DNA from 2 places in the Carboxydothermus ferrireducens DSM 11255 genome. Region 1 is predicted to be linked to the other one. Evidence: riboswitches for the same ligand, from Rfam matches in the RefSeq annotation. Region 1 holds a riboswitch; the other holds the start of a gene.

The links. Region 1 has a riboswitch for glycine ahead of CARFE_RS14055 (GrdX family protein). Riboswitches for the same ligand answer to the same signal wherever they lie in the genome.
Region 2: it holds a riboswitch for glycine, as region 1 does, so the genes downstream of both, gcvT (glycine cleavage system aminomethyltransferase GcvT) here and CARFE_RS14055 (GrdX family protein) in region 1, are expected to answer to the same signal.

Annotation. Positions count from the first base shown of each region.
Region 1 covers NZ_ATYG01000003.1:99,097-109,383, reverse strand. Annotated here, with positions in the region: gene CARFE_RS0102830 (formate--tetrahydrofolate ligase) at 1-226, opposite strand, end outside; gene CARFE_RS0102825 (thioesterase family protein) at 406-801, opposite strand; glycine riboswitch at 1,183-1,268, shown strand; glycine riboswitch at 1,269-1,362, shown strand; gene CARFE_RS14055 (GrdX family protein) at 1,402-1,797, shown strand; gene trxB (thioredoxin-disulfide reductase) at 1,847-2,770, shown strand; gene CARFE_RS0102800 (thioredoxin family protein) at 2,785-3,114, shown strand; gene CARFE_RS0102795 (glycine/sarcosine/betaine reductase component B subunit) at 3,126-4,412, shown strand; gene grdA (glycine/sarcosine/betaine reductase complex selenoprotein A) at 4,530-5,000, shown strand; gene grdB (glycine reductase complex selenoprotein B) at 5,028-6,335, shown strand; gene grdC (glycine/sarcosine/betaine reductase complex component C subunit beta) at 6,442-7,971, shown strand; gene grdD (glycine/sarcosine/betaine reductase complex component C subunit alpha) at 7,986-9,131, shown strand; gene CARFE_RS16145 (hypothetical protein) at 9,250-9,420, opposite strand; gene CARFE_RS0102755 (DUF362 domain-containing protein) at 9,470-10,287, opposite strand, start outside.
Region 2 covers NZ_ATYG01000001.1:525-10,811, forward strand. Annotated here, with positions in the region: gene CARFE_RS0100010 (double-cubane-cluster-containing anaerobic reductase) at 1-903, shown strand, start outside; gene CARFE_RS0100015 (acyl-CoA dehydratase activase) at 903-1,640, shown strand; glycine riboswitch at 1,743-1,852, shown strand; glycine riboswitch at 1,853-1,924, shown strand; gene gcvT (glycine cleavage system aminomethyltransferase GcvT) at 2,010-3,092, shown strand; gene gcvH (glycine cleavage system protein GcvH) at 3,095-3,487, shown strand; gene gcvPA (aminomethyl-transferring glycine dehydrogenase subunit GcvPA) at 3,489-4,823, shown strand; gene gcvPB (aminomethyl-transferring glycine dehydrogenase subunit GcvPB) at 4,823-6,283, shown strand; gene CARFE_RS13695 (radical SAM protein) at 6,271-7,074, shown strand; gene CARFE_RS0100045 (radical SAM protein) at 7,071-8,021, shown strand; gene CARFE_RS0100050 (lipoate--protein ligase family protein) at 8,023-8,832, shown strand; gene CARFE_RS16355 (hypothetical protein) at 8,859-9,035, opposite strand; gene CARFE_RS13700 (YgaP family membrane protein) at 9,147-9,383, shown strand; gene CARFE_RS0100065 (DUF438 domain-containing protein) at 9,487-10,287, opposite strand, start outside.

The DNA.
Region 1 (10,287 bases):
CGGTTGTTGTAGTTTTTCCTTCCCCGGCGGGTGTCGGGTTAATTGCCGTTACCAAAATTAATTTGCCGTCCGGACGGTCCTTGATCTTGTCCCAAACGTGAGCTGCAATTTTTGCTTTGTACTTACCATACAGTTCAATGTCATCTTCGGTGAGCCCTAACTTTTCCGCTATTTTTACTATGGGCTCTAATTTTGCCTCCTGGGCAATTTCGATATCACTTTTCATATCCTTTCCCTTCCTTTCCCTTAAATTTTTAAATAACCTTTACCAAACTATTTTGAGCATCAATTAATAGATTATTCTCTTCTTCGGGCCAAATTCCTGCTTATATTTTGAAATTTTTAAATTTTCCTAAAAGATATTGTAGGAACTTTCATTAACTTTATTTTTCCCTCAATATCCCTTTATTTTTCTCTGGAACTTACCTTTCCTAAAAATTTCTCAATGTTCACTCGTACCCTTTCATGCCGTCCTTCCCCTATTTTCCCCTGCTCATCAAAAGCTTCCACCAAAAACGTAAGCTTTCGCCCTTCAACGGAAATCAATTTGGCTTTAGCTTCAACCAAAGCACCGACGGGCGATGCTTTTATGTGAGAAACCTCAATTTTTGTCCCCACGGTAGTTTCTCCCGGAGATAACGCAGCAGCAACAGCATTTACCGCCGCTTTTTCCATCAAAGCTACCATCATTGGAGTGGCAAATACTTCTAAACTTCCACTCCCCACTGCCTTGGCCGTTTTTTCCAGGGAAACGGTAGTTTTAGCCGTCCCTTCCAGGCCTTCGGTAAGGCTTTCCGCCATCCTATCACCCCACTTTTCCACGTGTTTATTATTTTATTCTTTCCTTCCCTTTAAATTTCCTCTTTCTATTTTTAATCCTTAAAAAAAATATTGTTAAGATTAAGTAAATTAAGCTGTATACTGCATTGGTATACAAACCTCTTTATATGCGCTTTTTGTCACAATAAACTAAAAAATATTTTCTCATATTTTCGCCATTTTCTTAATTTTCACAAGATAAAAACTTCTAAATTTGTCGAAAAAATTAAATTTTTGTAGCAGGACTTGTGTAAATTGTCACGAATGTATATAATAGAAATTGAAAAGTTAAGAAAAACTTTTCATTCTCCCCCTGCATATTTTTACTCCATCCCCCCAAAAATTAATAATGAAATTTTCCGGATGAAGGTTGTGGGAGAGACCCGTAATCGGGCGCCGAAGGAGCAAGGGCAACCGAAACTCTCAGGCAAAAGGACCGCAACCGGACGGAACTCTGGAGAGTCCGCAAAATGCGGCACCGAAGGAGAAACCCGTAGCCTTGGGCCCGGGAATCTCTCAGGTTGTAAGGACAGAGGCCGGAAAGTTATTCGGCCTCTGTTTTTCTTTTAGGAGGAATTTTTCATGCTGGTGATTACAAATAATCCGAAAGTCAAAGACTATATTCAAAGATTTACTTTAGAACCCCGCTTTACGATTATCTGGGTGGATGGATATACCGAAGATGTGTTAGCAAAAGTGCGTGATCTCTGCCATTTAGGTTATAAACTTTTAACCCATCCCTTGACCGGTAGCATTAAGCCAAACCAAACACCTTATAAAACCGTAGTTTTAGAAAAGCTCGAGCAAGAATCCGATTACGATTCCATCCTAATGGCTGAAATTAGCTATTTAAAAACCAAAGAGCTATTAGAAAAACGGTCTCGTCCCAAGGAAATCGAGCTCTTTCTGGAAGATTTTGCTGTAATAGACCTGGATTTTTTTAAAAGTTTCCTTTACAGCATGGGTCTTATTACATAAGTTTATAACTTTAATTTATAACTTTTCCCTTTAAAAGGAGGAATATCGTATGGAAAGATACGATGTAATCATCATCGGCGCCGGTCCTGCTGGACTTTCCGCAGCTCTTTACAGCGCCCGGAGTAAGCTTTCCACCCTTTATATTGAAAAGCTTTCCACCGGCGGACAGGCTGCCACTACCGATGAAATTGAAAATTATCCGGGATTTGCCCATGGGATTTCCGGCCCGGAACTTACCGCCCAAATGGAGGAACAAGCAAAGCGTTTTGGTGCCAAAAAACTTTTGGCCGAAGTAAAGGGGATTGAGCTTGCGGGGGCTGACCGGATCGTCAAAACCACCAAAGGTAACTTTGTTGCGAAAGTGGTAATTATCGCTTCCGGTGCTGCACCTAAACTTCTTGGCTGTCCGGGAGAGCAAGAATTCAGATCCCGGGGGGTTTCCTACTGTGCTACCTGTGACGCCGCTTTTTACGAAGGCGCCAACGTCATGGTCGTAGGGGGTGGCGATTCAGCGGTTGAGGAAGCCTGTTACCTTACCAAGTTTGCTGATAAGGTAACCCTTGTCCATCGCCGCGATACCTTGAGAGCCACCAAAGTTCTCCAGGAAAGGGCTTTTGCCAACGAAAAGCTGGAAATCCTTTGGAACACCGTGGTGGAAGAAATTATCGGCACCGACGTTGTGGAAAAAGTGCGCTTAAAAAACGTGGTCACCGGTGAAGTTTTTGAAAGGGAAATTGACGGAATCTTTATCTATGTTGGCCTTAAGCCCAATACCGAGTTTGTCAAAGGCTTAGTAAACCTGGACGAACAGGGGTACATTATTACCGATGAAAACATGCGCACCAACATTCCCGGAATCTACGCCGCCGGCGATGTCCGGCAAAAGCTGTTACGGCAGGTAGTAACTGCCGCTGCTGACGGTGCTATTGCTGCTTACCATGCGGAAAAATATCTTGAAGAATGTACCGAGTAAAGGAGGTGATAAACATGGCGGGAAACATAATTGAGCTAAACAAAGACAATTTTGAAGAAGAAGTTTTAAAAAGCGAGCTTCCGGTTCTGGTGGACTTCTGGGGTCCCAGGTGCGTACCCTGCATGGGTTTAATGCCGGTAGTAGAAGAATTGGCCGAAATCTATGCGGGTAAAATGAAGTTTACCAAATTAAACACTGCCGAAAACCGGAGGCTTGCCATTCAGCTTAAAGTTATGAGCCTTCCTACCTTCCAGTTTTATAAAAACGGCGAACTTGTAGACCAGCTACAAGGTAATTTTGGCCGCGAAGAAATTGAAGAAAAAATTCGGGCCATTATCGGCTAAGGAGGGATAAAATGCGGCTTACCCTTGGGAAAATTAACATTAAAGGGCTGGAATTTGGCCCCAGTACCCGGGTCGAAAATGGAGTTCTTTACGTTAATAAAGACGAATTAACAGCCTTATTGAAAGAGGATAACCGGATTAGTTCCGTTGAGGTTTTCTTAGCCCGCCCGGGCGAATCGGTACGAATTGTACCGGTAAAAGACGTCATTGAACCCCGGGTGAAGGTGGAAGGCCCAGGAAATATTTTCCCCGGTTTTCTCGGTAAAGTAGAAATGGTGGGCAGCGGCCGGACCCACGTTTTAAAAGGTGCTGCTGTGGTCACTACCGGAAAGATTGTAGGATTCCAGGAAGGAATTATTGACATGACCGGTCCTGGAGCCGAGTATACTCCTTTTTCCAAAACCTATAACGTTGTAGTTAAAATCGAACCGGTAGATGGATTAAGTCAACATGAACACGAAAGTGTGGTCCGGTTAGCCGGACTTAAAGCAGCGGCCTACCTTGGGGAAGCTGGTAAAAACATTACCCCCGATGAAGAGGTAACTTATGAAGTTGCTCCGCTCTTAGAAGCCGCTTCAAAGTACCCCGAACTTCCAAAAGTAGCTTATGTTTACATGCTCCAAACTCAGGGTTTACTGCATGATACTTACGTTTACGGGGTAGATGCCAAACGTATTTTACCCACCCTCATCTCCCCTACCGAAGTATTTGACGGCGCTATAGTTAGCGGTAACTGTGTTTCGGCCTGTGACAAAAACACTACTTACGTGCACATGAATAACCCTGTAATTGAAGAATTATTTGCCCGTCACGGCACGGATATAAACTTTGTTGGCGTTATTATCACCAACGAAAACGTTACCTTAGCCGATAAAGAACGTTCCTCCAGCTACACCGCTAAACTTGCTGAAATGCTTGGAATTGACGCTGCAATCGTTTCCGAAGAAGGCTTCGGTAACCCTGATGCCGACCTGGTTATGAACTGCCGGAAGTTAGAGCAAAAAGGTATCAAAACCGTCCTTATCACCGACGAATACGCCGGTAGAGACGGCAGCTCGCAATCGCTGGCCGACACCACTCCAGAAGCCAATGCCGTGGTTACCGCCGGTAACGCCAACGAAACCATTGTGCTGCCCAAGTTAGATACTGTCATTGGCCATGTGGGAGTTGTCGATGTTATTGCCGGAGGTTTTGCCGGGTCACTACGGCCCGATGGCAGCATCGAAGTGGAAATCCAAGCAATCACCGGCGCTACCTCGGAAGTTGGCTTCAATAAACTATCCGCAAAAGGATATTAATGGTGTTAGGTGTTAGGTGGTTGGTGGTTGGTGGTGGGAAAATCTCAACCACTAACGACAGACCACTAAACACCGTGATTGCTGTCCCTACTATAAAAACTAAAGGAGGAGTTTAGTATGGCAATTTTGGCCGGTAAAAAAGTTATTGCTGTAGGTGACCGTGACGGTGTCCCCGGTCCCGCTATAGCAGAGTGTGCCAAGAGTGCCGGAGCGGAAGTAGTATTTGCCACTACCGAATGTTTCGTCTGAACTGCTGCCGGCACCATGGACCTGCAAAACCAGGCCCGTATTAAGGAACTTGCTGAAGAACTCGGCGGTGAAAATATCGTTGTCCTTTTAGGTGCAGCCGAACCGGACACCGCATCACTGGCAGCAGAAACCGTAACTCTGGGCGATCCTACTTTCGCAGGTCCATTAGCTGGAGTCTCGTTGGGACTCAAGGTTTATCACATTTTGGAACCCGAAATTAAGGCTGAAATTGACCCGGCCGTTTATGAAGAGCAGGCAGCCATGATGGAAATGGTTTTAGATGTTGATGCCTTAGCCGCCGAAGTATCCAAAATGAGAAAAGAGGGAAGCAAATATTAGTCCTTGCTTGGCAAAGGAGGTAATTTTGTGGCTAAATTCCGTGTAGTCCATTACTTAAACCAGTTTTTCGGTCAAATAGGCGGCGAAGAAAAAGCAGATACTGCTCCCCTGAAAAAAGACGGTCCCGTAGGCCCTGGTACCGCTTTAAATGGTGCTTTTAAAGGAGAAGCGGAAGTTGTCGGTACCGTTATCTGCGGTGATAGCTATTTTGCCGAAAACATGGAAGAAGCCCTTAAGCAAATTCTATCAATGATCAAGGAATATAATCCTGACCTGGTAGTCGCCGGTCCCGCTTTTAACGCCGGCCGTTACGGTACCGCCTGCGGGGCGGTTGCCGAAGCGGTAGTAAAAAATCTTGGCATCCCTGCGGTAACCGGCATGTACCCGGAAAACCCAGGTGTAGAAATGTATAAAAAATCCGTTTACATCATAGCTACCGCCGATTCGGCCATCGGTATGCGCAATGCCATCCCCAAAATGGCAGCTCTGGGTCTTAAGCTCTTAAAGAAAGAAGAAATCGGTACTCCCGAACAGGAAGGCTACATTGCCCGGGGAATTCGGAAAAATTACTTTGCGGAAGAAAGAGGAGCCAAGCGGGCAGTAGACATGCTTATCGCCAAAATCAAGGGAGAAAATTTTACTACCGAACTTCCTATGCCTGCTTTTGACCGGGTTCCCCCTAATCCCGCCATAAAAGACCTTAGCAAAGCCACCATAGCTCTGGTAACATCCGGTGGTATTGTTCCCAAGGGCAATCCCGACCGGATTGAATCGTCGTCAGCTTCAAAGTTCGGTAAATACTCTATCGCTGGCGTTAAAGACTTAACCAGCGATACCTTTGAGACCGCCCATGGCGGCTATGATCCGGTTTACGCCAATCAAGACGCCGACAGAGTTTTACCGGTTGACGTTTTAAGGGAAATGGAAGCGGAAGGTAAAATTGGCAAACTGCACGATTACTACTATGCTACCGTTGGTAACGGTACTTCTGTTGCCAATGCTGCTAAATTCGGTCAGGCCATTGCTGCCGATTTAAAAGCTTCCGGAGTAGATGCGGTCATTCTTACCTCCACCTGAGGTACCTGCACTCGCTGCGGTGCAGCGATGGTCAAGGAGATTGAACGGGCCGGTATTCCCGTAGTTCACATGTGCACCATCGTTCCCATCAGTAAAACCGTTGGTGCTAACCGAATTGTACCAACCGTTGCTATTCCTCACCCCCTCGGCAATCCTGCCCTTCCGGCGGATGAGGAAAAAGCTTTAAGAAGAAAACTCGTGGAAAAAGCATTAAAGGCTCTTACCACAGAAGTGGAAGGGCAAACGGTATTTGACTAAAAAATCCCGGGAGCAGGTCATAAGCCTGCTCCCCAAAATTTAGAAAGCAAGCCCATTATCCGGGCTTAAGATAAAAAAATAATTTTGACAAACGGAGGTTATAATTATGCCGGTCTTAAAAGGTGTTGGCCAGTGCCTCATTCATGCCCCTGACCTTTTGTACCACAACGGAACCACCCAGACGGTTGAAAGGCTAAAAAACCCTGACTCTGAATACCTGAAAAAACTTCCCGAACATTTGCGGAAGTATGACGATGCTGTAGCTTACGCCCCAAACCAGGCATACATCGGTAATATCGGTCTTGAAGAGTTAAAAACCATTCCCCGCCCCTGGTACACAAACTCCATTAATGGAGCTTCCCGTTTTGGCAAGTACGGTGAAATAATGCCCGAAGACGAATTTTACGGACTCTTAAAAATAGCCGACGCCTTTGACCTCGTTATTCTGGAAGAAAGTTTTCAGGAAGAGGTCAAGGAAAAACTTGCCAAACATAAGCTAATAAACGAACAACTGCTGGCCCGCCTTACAAACGCCAAACCCCCGGGGGAAATTGAAAAGTTGGTAACCTCCCACACAGCGGAAGGTTTATACCTCGGGGAAAAATTAGTAGGTTGCGTGCGGCAGGCCCATGAAATTGACGAAAACTTATCGGCCCATATTATGTTAGAAAACCTTGTGGTAAAAGCATCGGGTATTTTAGCAGTCCTCCATCTTTTAGCCAATACCGGAATTAATCCTGAGGAAGTAGATTACATTATCGAATGTTCCGAAGAAGCCTGCGGTGACATGAACCAAAGAGGTGGCGGTAACTTTGCTAAAGCTATTGGTGAAATTGCCGGTTTGGTAAACGCCAACGGCTCCGACGTGCGCGGCTTTTGTGCCGGTCCTGCCCATGCCCTTTTACATGCTGCATCCCTGGTAAAATCCGGTACCTTTAAAAACGTTGTAGTTGTAGGTGGCGGTGCCGTTGCCAAACTCGGAATGAACGGCAAAGACCACGTCAATAAAGGAATGCCGGTTTTAGAAGACATGCTGGGAGCTTTTGCGATACTGGTCTCGGAAAACGATGGCCTTAACCCAATCATCCGCCTGGATGTTATTGGCAAACACAATATCGGTAGCGGCGCTTCTCCGCAACAGGTAATGAAAGCCCTGGTGGCCGAACCTCTTGCCAAACTTGGCCGGAAAATCACCGAAATTGACTACTATTCGGTAGAAATGCAAAACCCCGAACTTACCGAACCGGCCGGCGCCGGCAACGTACCGGAAGCAAACTACAAGATGATCGGTGCTCTGGCGGTTATGGCAGGAGAGATCGGCCGGGCCGATATCCCCAAGTTCGTGGAAAAACACGGATTACCCGGCTTTGCTCCCACTCAAGGTCATATTCCTTCCGGAGTTCCGGCCCTTGGGTTCTTTAGGGATGCTCTCTTGGAAGGCAAAATTTCTTCGGCCATGGTTATTGGCAAGGGTAGTCTGTTCCTGGCCCGGATGACCAACCTGTTTGACGGTTTATCGCTTTTAATTGAGAAGAACCCCGGTAAGGTGGAGGAAACTACCGGCCTTACAAAAGAAGCCGTTCGGGAAATGGTTGCCGAGTACTTAAGGGAAATGGCCAAAGGCCTTCTTTCCTAAGGGGGTACAAATAAATGGAGCAGGTAAAAAGATTAATTGCGGAAGTGTTAAATGAAGCAGCGGATGTTATTGCCACCGGACGGGCTCTTAAAAACATCCGGGTAGGTATCACCCTTCTGGGCAGTGAACACGGTGTGCTTGAAGTGTTAAAAGGTGCCGCGATGGCCGCCCAAAACCTTCCTAACGTTGAAATCGTAGTAATTGGTCCGGAAGATGTCGAAACCAGGCTCACTAAAGTCGTTGTCACCGATGAAAAAGAAGGCCACCGGGTAATGGAAAAGATGTTAGACTCCGGTGAATTAAATGCGGCCGTTACCATGCATTACAACTTCCCTATCGGCACCTCTACTGTAGGTTTGGTAGTAACCCCCGCTCAGGGCCGGAAAATGTTTATTGCCACTACCACCGGTACCTCTTCCCCCGACCGGGTGGAAGGAATGGTTAAAAACGCTATTTACGGCATTGCCACTGCCAAAGCTTACGGAATTAAAAATCCTAAAGTTGGTATCTTAAATGTGGACGGTGCCCGGCAGGTAGAAAGAATTTTAAAAGAACTCCAAAGTCGCGGCTACCCAATTGATTTTAGCGAATCAAAGCGTTCCGACGGCGGTGTAGTAATGCGGGGTAACGACTTACTTGCCGGTACTCCCGACGTCATGATTTGCGATAGCTTAACCGGCAACCTCTTAATTAAAATCTTCTCCGCCTACACCACCGGTGGAAGTTACGAGGCGTTAGGCTACGGCTACGGTCCGGGAATTGGAGAAGGCTTTAACAAAATAATTAATATCATTTCCCGGGCCTCGGGCGCCCCGGTAATTGCCGGTGCTATTGAATACGCCGCCGCCATGGCCCAGGGTAGACTTGTAGAAGTTGCACAAGCAGAAATCGCAGCTGCTAAAAAAGCAGGGCTTCTTGAATTGGTAAAACCTTTAGAGAGAAAAGAAGCAGTAGAAGAAGTAAAAATGCCCCCGAAAAAACCGGTAGACAAAGAAATTGCCGGAATTGATGTTCTAGAATTGGAAAATGCCCAGAAGCTTTTATGGAAACACGGTATTTATGCCGAAACCGGCATGGGTTGCACCGGTCCCATTATCCTTGTTGCTCCTGACGACTTAAGTCAGGCCCTTAAAGTCTTAAAGGAAAATAAAGTATTGTAGGGTCCGGTTTAGAGGTTTGAGGTTGGCAGTAAAACCCCTGCAGGCATAAGATGCAGTCTTAAGCCCGCCCTACATTAAACAAAAAGCCGCAGAGGTTTTGGCCTCTGCGGCTTTCTTCTTACTCCTCCATTTTGATAAAATTTTCCCAGGACTGAAAATAATTTTTTAAAATCTCATCGGCCATTTCATTACCATAATACTCGGATAACATGTGCACCGCCGATTCTCGGTTGATGAGGCCCTGCTTAAAGCTATCCATCAGGTTATGCACCCGGTCGTCATAATCCATAAAACCGCCTCCCGTTTTTTTTATTTTTTCCGGAAAGGGAGGGTTTTTATTACTTTTTCCGGGAAAACAGCCGCATTAAAAAGCCTTCTTTTAGTTCCACCGCATTGGCCGGGCAGAGTTCCTGGCAGCAATAACAGCGAATACACTTATTATAATCCACTATCGCCCGTCGATTCTCAATCTTAACGGCTTTAGGCGGACAATGACGGGCACAGCGACCACAACCGACACACCGTTCGTTCATTACCGGCCGGGCGGTAAACTGGTTTTGAAAGAAGCGAACTAAAAAAGCCGGAATCCTTCCGTCCAAAGACTCGATGTTGTTAGGCGGCGCAAAATTAAACGTTAAACCTTTCCCGCTGCCGGTAACTTCTATTTCCTTTAACGGCACCACTACCCCCCAGTTTAAAGCTACTCTGGCTACCGGCATTTTTTCCGCCTCAAATCCTATCATTTGCGTCATCACCATATCCACCGCAAAGCCGTTATCTCCACCGATAATAACCCCTGCTTTTTTAGGATTCCCGTTTCGGGGTCCATTTCCTTCCATCCCCACTACCCCATCGATAATGAAAAACACCGGTTTTATTAAAAGAGCCAAGTCGCAAAGCATGGCCGCAAAATCATCCCTTTTTTGCATTCGTAAATGATATTGTGCCTTGGTAGTCGCAACATTAAACCCAAATAAATTTTTTATGCCCCCGGTTATCCCCATAAACGAGTGGGTTTTCATTTTAGCTACCGATATAACCTTATCCACTACGGAAAGTTCCCTGGCCAGAGAAAACCTTTTTACGGTACGCCCTTCAGGATGCGGATAATCTTTAGCCTCGGCAAAAGGTAATAACTCTGCCCCTTCTTCCTGGC
Region 2 (10,287 bases), on a different contig from region 1:
TTTAAAATTGAAAGGATTTGTCCTTATTTTCAGGTGGCCGACTACGTGGTTGGGGAAACTACCTGTGATGGCAAGAAAAAGGCCTGGGAGATTTTAAATGAATATATTCCAGTTTATGTAATGGAGCTACCTCAGAAAAAAGAAGAACGGGATCGGAAATTCTGGGAAGAGGAAATTAAAGATTTTGCGCAATTTGTGGAAGAAAAAACGGGAGTTAAACTAAATGCAGAAAATTTAAGGGCGGGCATTGAAAAAATAAACAAAAAAAGAAAAGCTTTAAAAAGGCTTTCCGATTTAAGAAAGCACAACCCGGCTCCCATCCATGGCCTTGACGTACTGTTAATTAACCAGCTGGCCTTTTTTGATGACCCCGAGCGTTTTGCCACAAAGGTTAATGAACTGTGCGACGAATTGGAAGAAAGGGTGGCTAAAGGCGAAGGGGTAGTTTCCAAAGATGCTCCACGAATCTTAATTACCGGTACTCCCCAGCCCATACCCCACTGGAAAATCCATGCTTTAATTGAAGGCGCCGGCGGTGTTGTAGTGGGTGAGGAAACCTGCATTGGGGAACGATATTTTAAAGATTTAGTAGAACCGGCGGCGGATGTGGAAGGCATGCTTAAAAATATTGCGGCCAGGTCTTTAAAGGTAAATTGTGCCTGTTTTACCCCTAATACCGGCAGGCTTGAGGATATCTTATCTATGGTGCAAAAACTTCAGGTAGATGGAGTTATCCATTATTCTCTGCAGTTCTGCCAGCCCTATGGAGTGGAGAGTTACTTAGTCGGACGGGAATTGGAGAGAAGAAATATTCCTTTCTTAAAGCTCGAAAGTGATTTTTCTGAAGAAGACCAGGGGCAATTAAAAACGCGGATTGAAGCCTTTTTGGAGATGATAAAGTAGTGTTTGCAGGATTAGATTTGGGCTCAACCAACTCAAAACTGGTGATTATTAAAGAAGATGGAAGTTATACTTTTAAGGTTGTCCCTACCAGGTATGAACCGGTGAAAGCCGGGGAGTTATTACTGAAAAATACCGGTGAAATTAGGAACTTAGTTGTTACCGGCTACGGACGGGTAGCTTTTAACCGGGGAAAAGTCGTAACGGAAATAACCTGTCAGGCCAGGGGTTGCCACGAATTATTTCCGGAAGTGGATTATATCTTAGATTTAGGCGGTCAGGATGCCAAAATTATTAAAAAAGATGGTCAAGGAAGGGTAGTTAATTTTTTAATGAATGATAAATGCGCTGCCGGTACGGGGAGATTTCTTGAAATAATTTTAACGGCAATCGGTGATGATTACCGGGATGAGGATTTGATTAATGAAGAAAATGCCGTGCCTATCAATTCCATGTGCACGGTTTTTGCCGAATCGGAAGTCATTTCTCTCCTTGCCCGGGGAACTCCCAAGAGAGCAGTAATTGCAGGATTATTTAAAACAACCGCCAAAAGATTGGCTAAATTTGCAGAAAGCCTTGGTAAGCCTCGAAAGTTGATTTTTACCGGAGGAGGAGCAAAATATCCGGCTTTAAGACTGTTTTTGCAAAAGGAAATGGGTGTCGAGGTGGTTGTACCCCCAGAACCATCGGTGACCGCTGCCCTGGGTGCGGCTTTAATTGCCAGAGAAACCGGGAGTTAACCCTCCCGGTTTCTTTTTAAATTAAAATTTTCACAAATGCAGGAATTGTTGAATTAATGCGAATTTTGTTATAAAATGTATACAGAAAACTTAATACGGCGGATGAAGGCAGCAGGAGAGACCCGGTTTTTCGGGCGCCGAAGGAGTAAGCCTTTAAAGTGTTGCTTGGCTTTAAAGGTGAAACTCTCAGGCAAAAGGACTGTTGCCGGACGAAACTCTGGAGAGTCCCTTAAAGGGCACCCACGGGGAGTTTAATCTCTCAGGTCAAAGGACAGAGGCTAAAGCAGTTTGTTTTAGCTATCTGTCTTTTTTGTTTTTCTTGGGATGAAAAAAGTGTTGCTGTTAAAACTATTAAAAAGGGGTGATGGGATGGAGAACTTGAAAAGGACGCCGCTTTATGAGGAACATATTAAGCTTGGTGCGAAAATGGTTCCCTTTGGCGGATGGGAGATGCCGGTCCAGTATACCGGTATTTTAGAAGAACATATGGCCGTTCGAACCGATGTAGGCATGTTTGATGTTTCCCACATGGGGGAAATAGAAATTACCGGAAAGCAAGCGGAACGGTTTGTTAATTACCTTATCACCAATGATGTTTCCCGCCTTAATTCCGGCGACGTAATTTACACTACTATGTGCTATCCCGATGGAGGTACTGTTGACGACCTTTTGGCTTATAAGTATTCGACCGAACGGTATTTGCTGGTGGTAAACGCAGCCAATAAAGATAAAGATTTAGCTCATATTCTCCAATACAGGTGGGACGATGTTACTGTTACCGATTTATCCGACGAAACCGCCGAAATTGCTTTGCAGGGTCCAAGAGCTCAGGAGATTTTGCAGAAGTTAACCGCTTTTGATTTAAATCGAATTAAATATTTTGGTTTTGCCGAAATTGAGGTTGCAGGCGTTCCCTGTCTTGTTAGCCGCACCGGATATACCGGTGAAGATGGCTTTGAAATTTATTTTGCTCCAAATTTGGCTCCAAAAATCTGGAATGAACTCTTAAATCTTGGTGTCAAGCCGGCAGGTCTTGGTGCCCGGGATACGTTAAGATTTGAAGCCTGTCTTCCTTTATACGGCCATGAACTTTCCGCCGAAATCACACCCTTAGAAGCCGGACTGGGCTGGGCCGTTAAGTTTAATAAGGAAGATTTTATAGGAAAAGAAGCTTTACTTGCCCAAAAAAATGCCGGGCTTAAAAGAAAAATTGTTGGTTTGGAAATGATTGGAGCAGGAATTCCACGCCAAGGCTACGAAATAGTATTTAACCAAAGGGGAGTAGGTTTTGTCACCTCCGGTACCTTTGCACCGTTCCTTAAGAAAAACCTGGCAATGGCTATGGTGGATCTTGAGGCGGCGGAAATTGGTACCGAGGTGGACGTAATCATTCGGGGGAAGGGCGTGCGTGCCCGCGTAATTTCAAGACCATTTTATAAAAGGGGGAAATAAGCATGAGTGTGGTACCTAAGGATTTAAAGTACAGCCGTGAGCATGAGTGGATTAAGGTAGATGGCAATATCGGTATTATCGGGATTACCGATTTTGCCCAAAAATCTTTGGGAGATATCGTATTTATTGAGCTTCCCGGTGTGGGGGATGAAATTTCCGCCGGAGATAGCTTTGGAGTTGTGGAGTCGGTAAAAGCTGCTTCCGACTTATATGCTCCCGTTTCCGGAAAAGTTGTGGAAGTTAATGAAGAAGTTATTGAATCGCCGCAACTGGTAAATGAAGACCCCTATGGTAAGGGGTGGATGATTAAAGTGGAAATTAGTAACGAAGCGGAGTTAGACGAACTGCTCTCCCCCGAAGATTACGAAAAACTTCTCGAAGAGGAAGGCGAGTAATTTGAAATATACTCCCCATACCCCGGACGAAGTCCGGGAAATGTTAAGTAGCCTTGGCTTAAGTAGCATCGAGGAATTGTTTTCGGACATCCCGGAAGAGGTTAAACTTAAAAGGCCCTTAAATCTCCCTTCCGGGATGTCGGAATTGGAAGTAAAGAAACACCTGGCAAACTTAGCGGCTAAAAACGGTTCGGCGGATAAGTATACCGTTTTCTTGGGAGCAGGGGTATACGACCATTATGTCCCGGCGGTGGTCAACCACATTTTGCTGCGCTCGGAGTTCTATACCGCTTATACTCCTTACCAGGCGGAAATGAGCCAGGGAGTTTTACAGTCGATCTTTGAATATCAGACCATGATTTGCGAACTAACCGGTCTTGACATCACCAATGCCTCGATGTATGATGGCGGTTCGGCTTTGGCTGAAGCCGCTCTGATGGCGGTAAGCCAAACCCGGAGAGATAAAGTTTTGGTGTTAGCCACCGTTCATCCCGAGTACCGAAGTGTGGTAAAAACCTACACCTGGGGCCCGGAAATTGAGGTAGTAGAAGTGCCCTATAAAAACGGTACCGTTGACCTGGAAAAATTAGAAGAACTAATAGACGATAAAACTGCCGCGGTCCTGGTGCAACATCCAAACTTTTTTGGCCAATTAGAACCGGTTGAGGAAATCAGCCGTTTAATTCACGCCCAGAAAGGCCTGCTGGTGGTGGCAGTAGACCCCATTTCTCTGGGTATTTTAAAACCACCAGCGGAATACGGCGCTGATATTGCCGTGGGCGATGGGCAGGCTCTGGGTAATGGCCTTGCTTTTGGTGGTCCGCACCTTGGCTTTTTTGCCGCCCGGAAGGATTTAGCCCGCCGGATGCCGGGACGCCTCGTAGGTTTAACTACCGATAAAGAGGGTAATCGCGGCTTTGTTTTAACCTTGCAGGCGCGGGAGCAGCATATTCGGCGGGAAAAGGCAACTTCCAATATCTGCAGTAACCAGGCTTTAAATGCCTTAGCCGCAACCGTTTATCTGGCTACTGTTGGCAAGAAAGGATTAAAAGAAATTGCTCTGCAAAGTTTACAAAAAGCCCATTATGCTTTTGAACGTTTAATTGGTGAAGGTTACGAACCTTTATTTAGCGGACCGTTCTTTAAAGAGTTTGTGGTAAAAGTTAAAAATGAAGAAGAAATTACCCAAAAACTTCTAAAACATCATATTTTGGCGGGGCCGGGTATCAGCCGTTTTTATCCGGAGTTAGCACCCGCTTTAATGATTGCGGTTACGGAAAAACGCACCCGGGAAGAAATTGACAATCTGGTGGAAGTACTGGGAGGTGACCGGTAATGGGAAGCTATCCTCTGATTTTTGAATTATCTAAAGAAGGAAGAACCGGCTTTGAGCTTCCTGAGTTGGATGTTCCCGCTAAAGATATCAATAATCTCATTCCTGAAGAAATGCAAAGGAAAACCGAACTGGACCTCCCGGAAGTGGCTGAAGTAGATGTGGTTCGTCATTATGTGGGCTTATCCCGGCGGAATTTTGGCGTGGATAACGGCTTTTATCCTCTGGGAAGCTGTACCATGAAGTATAACCCCAAGATTAACGAAGACACTTCAAGGCTTGCCGGCTTTGCTGAACTTCATCCCTATGTGCCCGAGGAACTTGCTCAAGGGGCTTTAGAGCTGCTGTACGATGCGGAACAGTACCTTAAAGAAATTACCGGCATGGATCGTTTTACTTTCCAGCCGGCGGCGGGAGCCCACGGAGAATTTACCGGATTGATGATCATAAAAGCCTACTTGGAGAAAAAGGGCGAGAAGCGGACAAAAGTCATCGTTCCCGATTCTGCCCACGGTACCAACCCGGCAACCGCTGCCATGTGCGGTTTTAATGTGATTTCCATTAAGTCCAATGAACGGGGACTGGTAGACCCGGAGGAACTGGCAAAAGTTTTGGATAAAGAGGTTGCAGCATTAATGCTTACCAACCCCAATACCCTGGGACTTTTTGAAGAAGAAATTGTAAAAATTGCCAGAATGGTCCATGATGTCGGCGGGCTACTGTACTATGATGGAGCTAACTTAAATGCCATTATGGGGGTAACCCGCCCGGGAGATATGGGCTTTGATGTCATGCACATTAACCTTCATAAAACTTTTTCCACTCCCCACGGTGGCGGTGGACCCGGTTCAGGACCGGTAGGGGTTAAAGCCCATTTAGCCGAGTTCCTGCCGGTACCGGTGGTGGAGAAAGACGGAGATCGGTACTACTTTAATTACAACCTGCCCAATTCCATCGGCAAAGTAAGGACTTTCTACGGCAACTTCCTGGTAGTGGTTAAAGCTTATACTTACTTAAAAGCTTTAGGTGGCGAAGGCCTTACCGATGTCAGCCAAAAAGCTGTTTTAAACGCTAACTATTTAAGAGAAAAGCTGAAAAAATACTTTTATCTGCCCTATGACCGGCTCTGCAAGCACGAGTTTGTTCTGTCCGGTAAGTGGCAGAAGGAAAAAGGGGTTCGGACTTTAGATATTGCTAAACGCCTGTTGGACTATGGAGTTCACCCACCGACCATTTACTTCCCGCTTATTGTTGATGAAGCGTTGATGATTGAGCCCACGGAAACCGAGTCCAAGGAAACTTTAGACCGGTTTATTGAGGTAATGATTGCAATAAGCCGGGAAGTAGAGGAAAATCCCGAACTTCTCCATGAAGCTCCCCACGTCACCCCGGTGAAGCGGCTGGATGAGGTGGGTGCAGCGAGAAATCCAATTTTGAGGTGGAGTAAAGATTGGCAAAAATAACTTTCGTTTATCCCCATAAAACCAAACCGGTTACCGTTACCGGCCCCCACTGTGCCTTAAACTGCGCCCACTGTGGGGGCCATTATTTAAAAAGTATGCTTCCTGTAGAAAAAATACCGAATTTGCAAGAAGTTAAAAGTTTATTAATTAGCGGTGGCTGTACTAAAGACGGCAAAGTCCCGTGGTTAAAACATGCCGAGTTTTTAGCCGACCAAAAAGGAAACTTGAAATACAATTTTCATGTGGGATTAATCGATGACGACCGGGAAATTGACCTTTTGGCCCAAATAGCCGATACGGTGTCCTTTGATTTTGTGATAGATGACGAAACAATTGCTAAAGTTTATCACTTAAATAAAACCGGGGAAGATTATTTAAACACCTACCGGAAACTTAAGACGAAAGTTCCGGTGCTACCGCATATAACTGTTGGCCTTCTCGGTGGAGAAATTAAAGGGGAATTTGAGGCAATAAAAGCTCTTTTAGAATTTAACCCACCGGCAATTGTGTTTATTATCTTTCGCCCTACGCCTGATACTGACTTTTCTGACCGTCAGCCGCCGGAAATTGCCAATGTTGTGGAGGTTTTTGAATATAGCCGAAAACTTTTTCCGAAAACCCCGTTATATTTAGGTTGCATGCGCCCCGGAGGTGAGTACCGGAAAGAAATTGACTTAAAAGCGTTGGAGCTGGGCTTTGCGCGGATTGTGCAGCCCCATCCGGAGGTAGTGAAAAAAGCCCGGGAATTGGGATATGAAATTGAGGAAGCGGGAGAGTGCTGCGTGTTATGAGGGCATCGATTGGGACCCTGGCGGCGTTAAAGCTTAAAAAAGTCAAGGTAGAGGCTCTTCCCACTACTGCATATTTTATGCTCGGTGAAAAGTGCCAGCATGATTGTGCCTTTTGTTCCCAGGCGCGCTCCAGTCACGCCACTCCTGAGCTTTTATCCCGGGTAACCTGGCCAAAAATAGAGGAGGAGGCGGTTTTTAAAGCGCTGGGGGAGGAACCTTCTGAAATACGCCGGGCTTGTTTTCAAGTCGTACGCACTAAAGAAAGTTTTGCGGAAATTTTGGAGAAGGCCAAAAAGTTAAAAGAAAAAGCGGCAATACCTCTTTGTGTTTCGTATAATGTTCGGGATGCCATTGAGGCTCAACAGATATTTGCGGCCGGGGCTGACCATATAAGTCTTCCTTTAGACGGTGCGGTTAAAAGGGTTTATGAAAAAGTTAAAGGCAAAAATTATGAGAAGTTTTACAATAAGCTTCTGGACTTAGCCGAGAAGTTTCCGGGGAAAATAGGTACCCATTTAATTGCGGGCCTTGGGGAGACCGAAGAGGAAATGCTGAAAGTAATGGACGATCTTCTAAAACACCGGATTACCATAGCTTTATTTGCTTTCACTCCCGTACCCGGGACCCGGTTAGAAAAAGAAAGTCCACCGGATATAAAAAGTTACCGCCGGATTCAAGCGGGTTTTTATCTTTTAAAAAAGAATTTAAAAAGTATTTCTGAATTTACCTTTAGAAATGGACGGGTAGTAAGCTTTGGTTTGACGCGGGAGGAAATTCTGGAAATTTTTCAGGATGGCGAAGCTTTTCGCACCAGCGGTTGTCCTGACTGTAACCGTCCTTATTACAACGAACGGCCGGGAGGAACAATATATAATTATCCTCGCCCGTTGACTCCTGAAGAAAGAGAGCGGTGTTTGGAAGAACTTTTAACCGAACTGGAGGTGTAGTATGGAAACCTGGCGCTTTATCGATCACGGCTCCTTTTCCGGAGCAGAAAATATGGCGATTGATGAAGCATTATTACAGGAAGCTATAAATAATCACGGGGCGCCGGTTTTACGCTTTTATACCTGGACCCGCCCGACTTTAAGTCTGGGTTATTTTCAAAAAGCTCAGGAAGAGGTGGATTTTTCCGAATGTGAAAAATTGGGGGTTGATGTGGTACGCCGGCCTACCGGTGGGCGGGCGGTACTCCACGAATTTGAACTGACTTACTCGATTGTTGGCAGCATCCAGCATCCCAAGCTTTCCGGAACGGTTTTGGAGTCGTATTTAAAAATAAGCAAAGGTCTTTTACTGGGTCTTAAAAACCTGGGAATTGAAGGGGAAATTGCCGAAGGGAAAAAAACATCCGATTTATCGGCAATTTGCTTCGAAGCCCCTTCCTGGTACGAGTTGACGGTTATGGGGCGAAAAGTTATCGGAAGTGCCCAGGTTAGGCGGGGAGATTACCTTTTGCAACACGGGGCTATTGTTATAAAAATGGATGTGGATAAACTTTTTCGGGTACTAAAATTTAAGTCTTTAGAGCAAAAAGAACGAATACGGGCAAGTTTTCACAGAAAGGCGGGAGCTATTCATGATTTTTCATCCCGGGAATTTTCGCTGGCGGAAATAAAAGAAGCGTTTTTGGCGGGGTTTTCCGAAGGGTTTGAAGTTAATTTTATACGAAGTGAACTCTCCTTAAAAGAACGTGAACTCAGTAGGCAATTACTGAGGGAAAAATATAATACCCGGGAGTGGTTGTTTCGCTTTTAAAAAGCCCTGGCATGAGCCCGGGCTTTTTAAGTTTGATCCAAACTTGTCAGTACCGGATCAAACATCTTAATTTGGCAGGTAGTACCGTTCCAGTGGCGACAAGCTTCACAGCTTTTAGTACTGGTTTTACCGGTTTTTGCAGAAAATTTTGGGCAGTTTAATCCTACCAAGTTGAGCTGGTCGGAACTGGCGTAATTGGTCATTTTTCCACCTCCCGTTTTTCTCCTTTATTTTTTGAAGTAAAAGTTTTAAATATGCATTTAGTTAGTAAAAAACGGGGAATACTAAGAAAAAGATTTGCCGGGGGTGGAATGATGCGGGAAAACGTAGGTACCTGGGATGCATTTTTACGCAGTTCCATGGGAGCAATGCTTCTGGGGTTAGGTATCGTAAACAAATCAAAAAGTCTAATTTGTGTAGGAGCTATGGAGCTGGCCACGGGGATCACCCGCTGGTGTCCGGTGTTTGAGCTTTTTGGAATAAATACGGCCGAAGAAGATTTTTATTTTGAAGAGGATGAAGAAGAAATTTCTATTCCGTCGCCTAGTTAAACGCCTAAATAAGGGACGGTTCTGTAATTTGCGTTTTAACGCCTAATTTAAGAACCGTCCCTTTTTAGTGCTATAAACGCAAATAGTGGAACGGACTTTAAAATTATTCCATTATCCTTTTTTCACCGGAAATCGCCTGCAACGGCTTGATATCCTGGGTAACTTCCAAGACCCCCATAAACTCTCCTTTTTCATCCCTAACAGCAATATAACGGATCAAAACATATTTTCCTTGATAGTGAATCCAGAAATCTTCAAAATCTTTGCGCCCGGATTTTAAATCGTCCACTAACTTTTCTACAATATGGACGCTGGCCGGGGGATGGCAGTTTTCAACCCTTCGGCCAATAATGGTTTTGGGTCGGACGAAAACCCTCTCCTTACTTTCGGAAAAGTATTTTACGATGCCATCTTTGTCCACAAAAGTTATGTCTACCGGCAGGTGGTTAAAGATTAAACCTATTTCTTTTTGGGTTAAAAGACCGGTACTAAACTTTATATAACCTTCCTTTGTTATTTCCTGGTTCTTTACTGAAATTTCCCGCTTTGGTTTCCACCCGGTTTGCGGTTCAATTAAACAATAACCTATTTCATCGCTTTGTTCGTAAATTGCCCACCATTCGTCTTCGGATAGAGTTTCGAGACACATGGGAAATAAGATTTTTTCTTCCTTAAAAATCATTTCTTCAATTTTTGCCAAAACAGCTTCGGTTTTTTTCAGAAGCTCTGCTTTTTTGTCTGGATCGTAATGTAATGCTAAAAGGCGGGCTTCCTTTAACGCTGCCCGGATTTCATCATCAACTCCCCACATAACTTTGGGTGGCCCCATGATGTTGTGCTTTTCTAAAAAAGGAAAGAGGAGGTTTTCTTTCCGGCTGTAATGTTTATCTAAATCGTAAAGGAG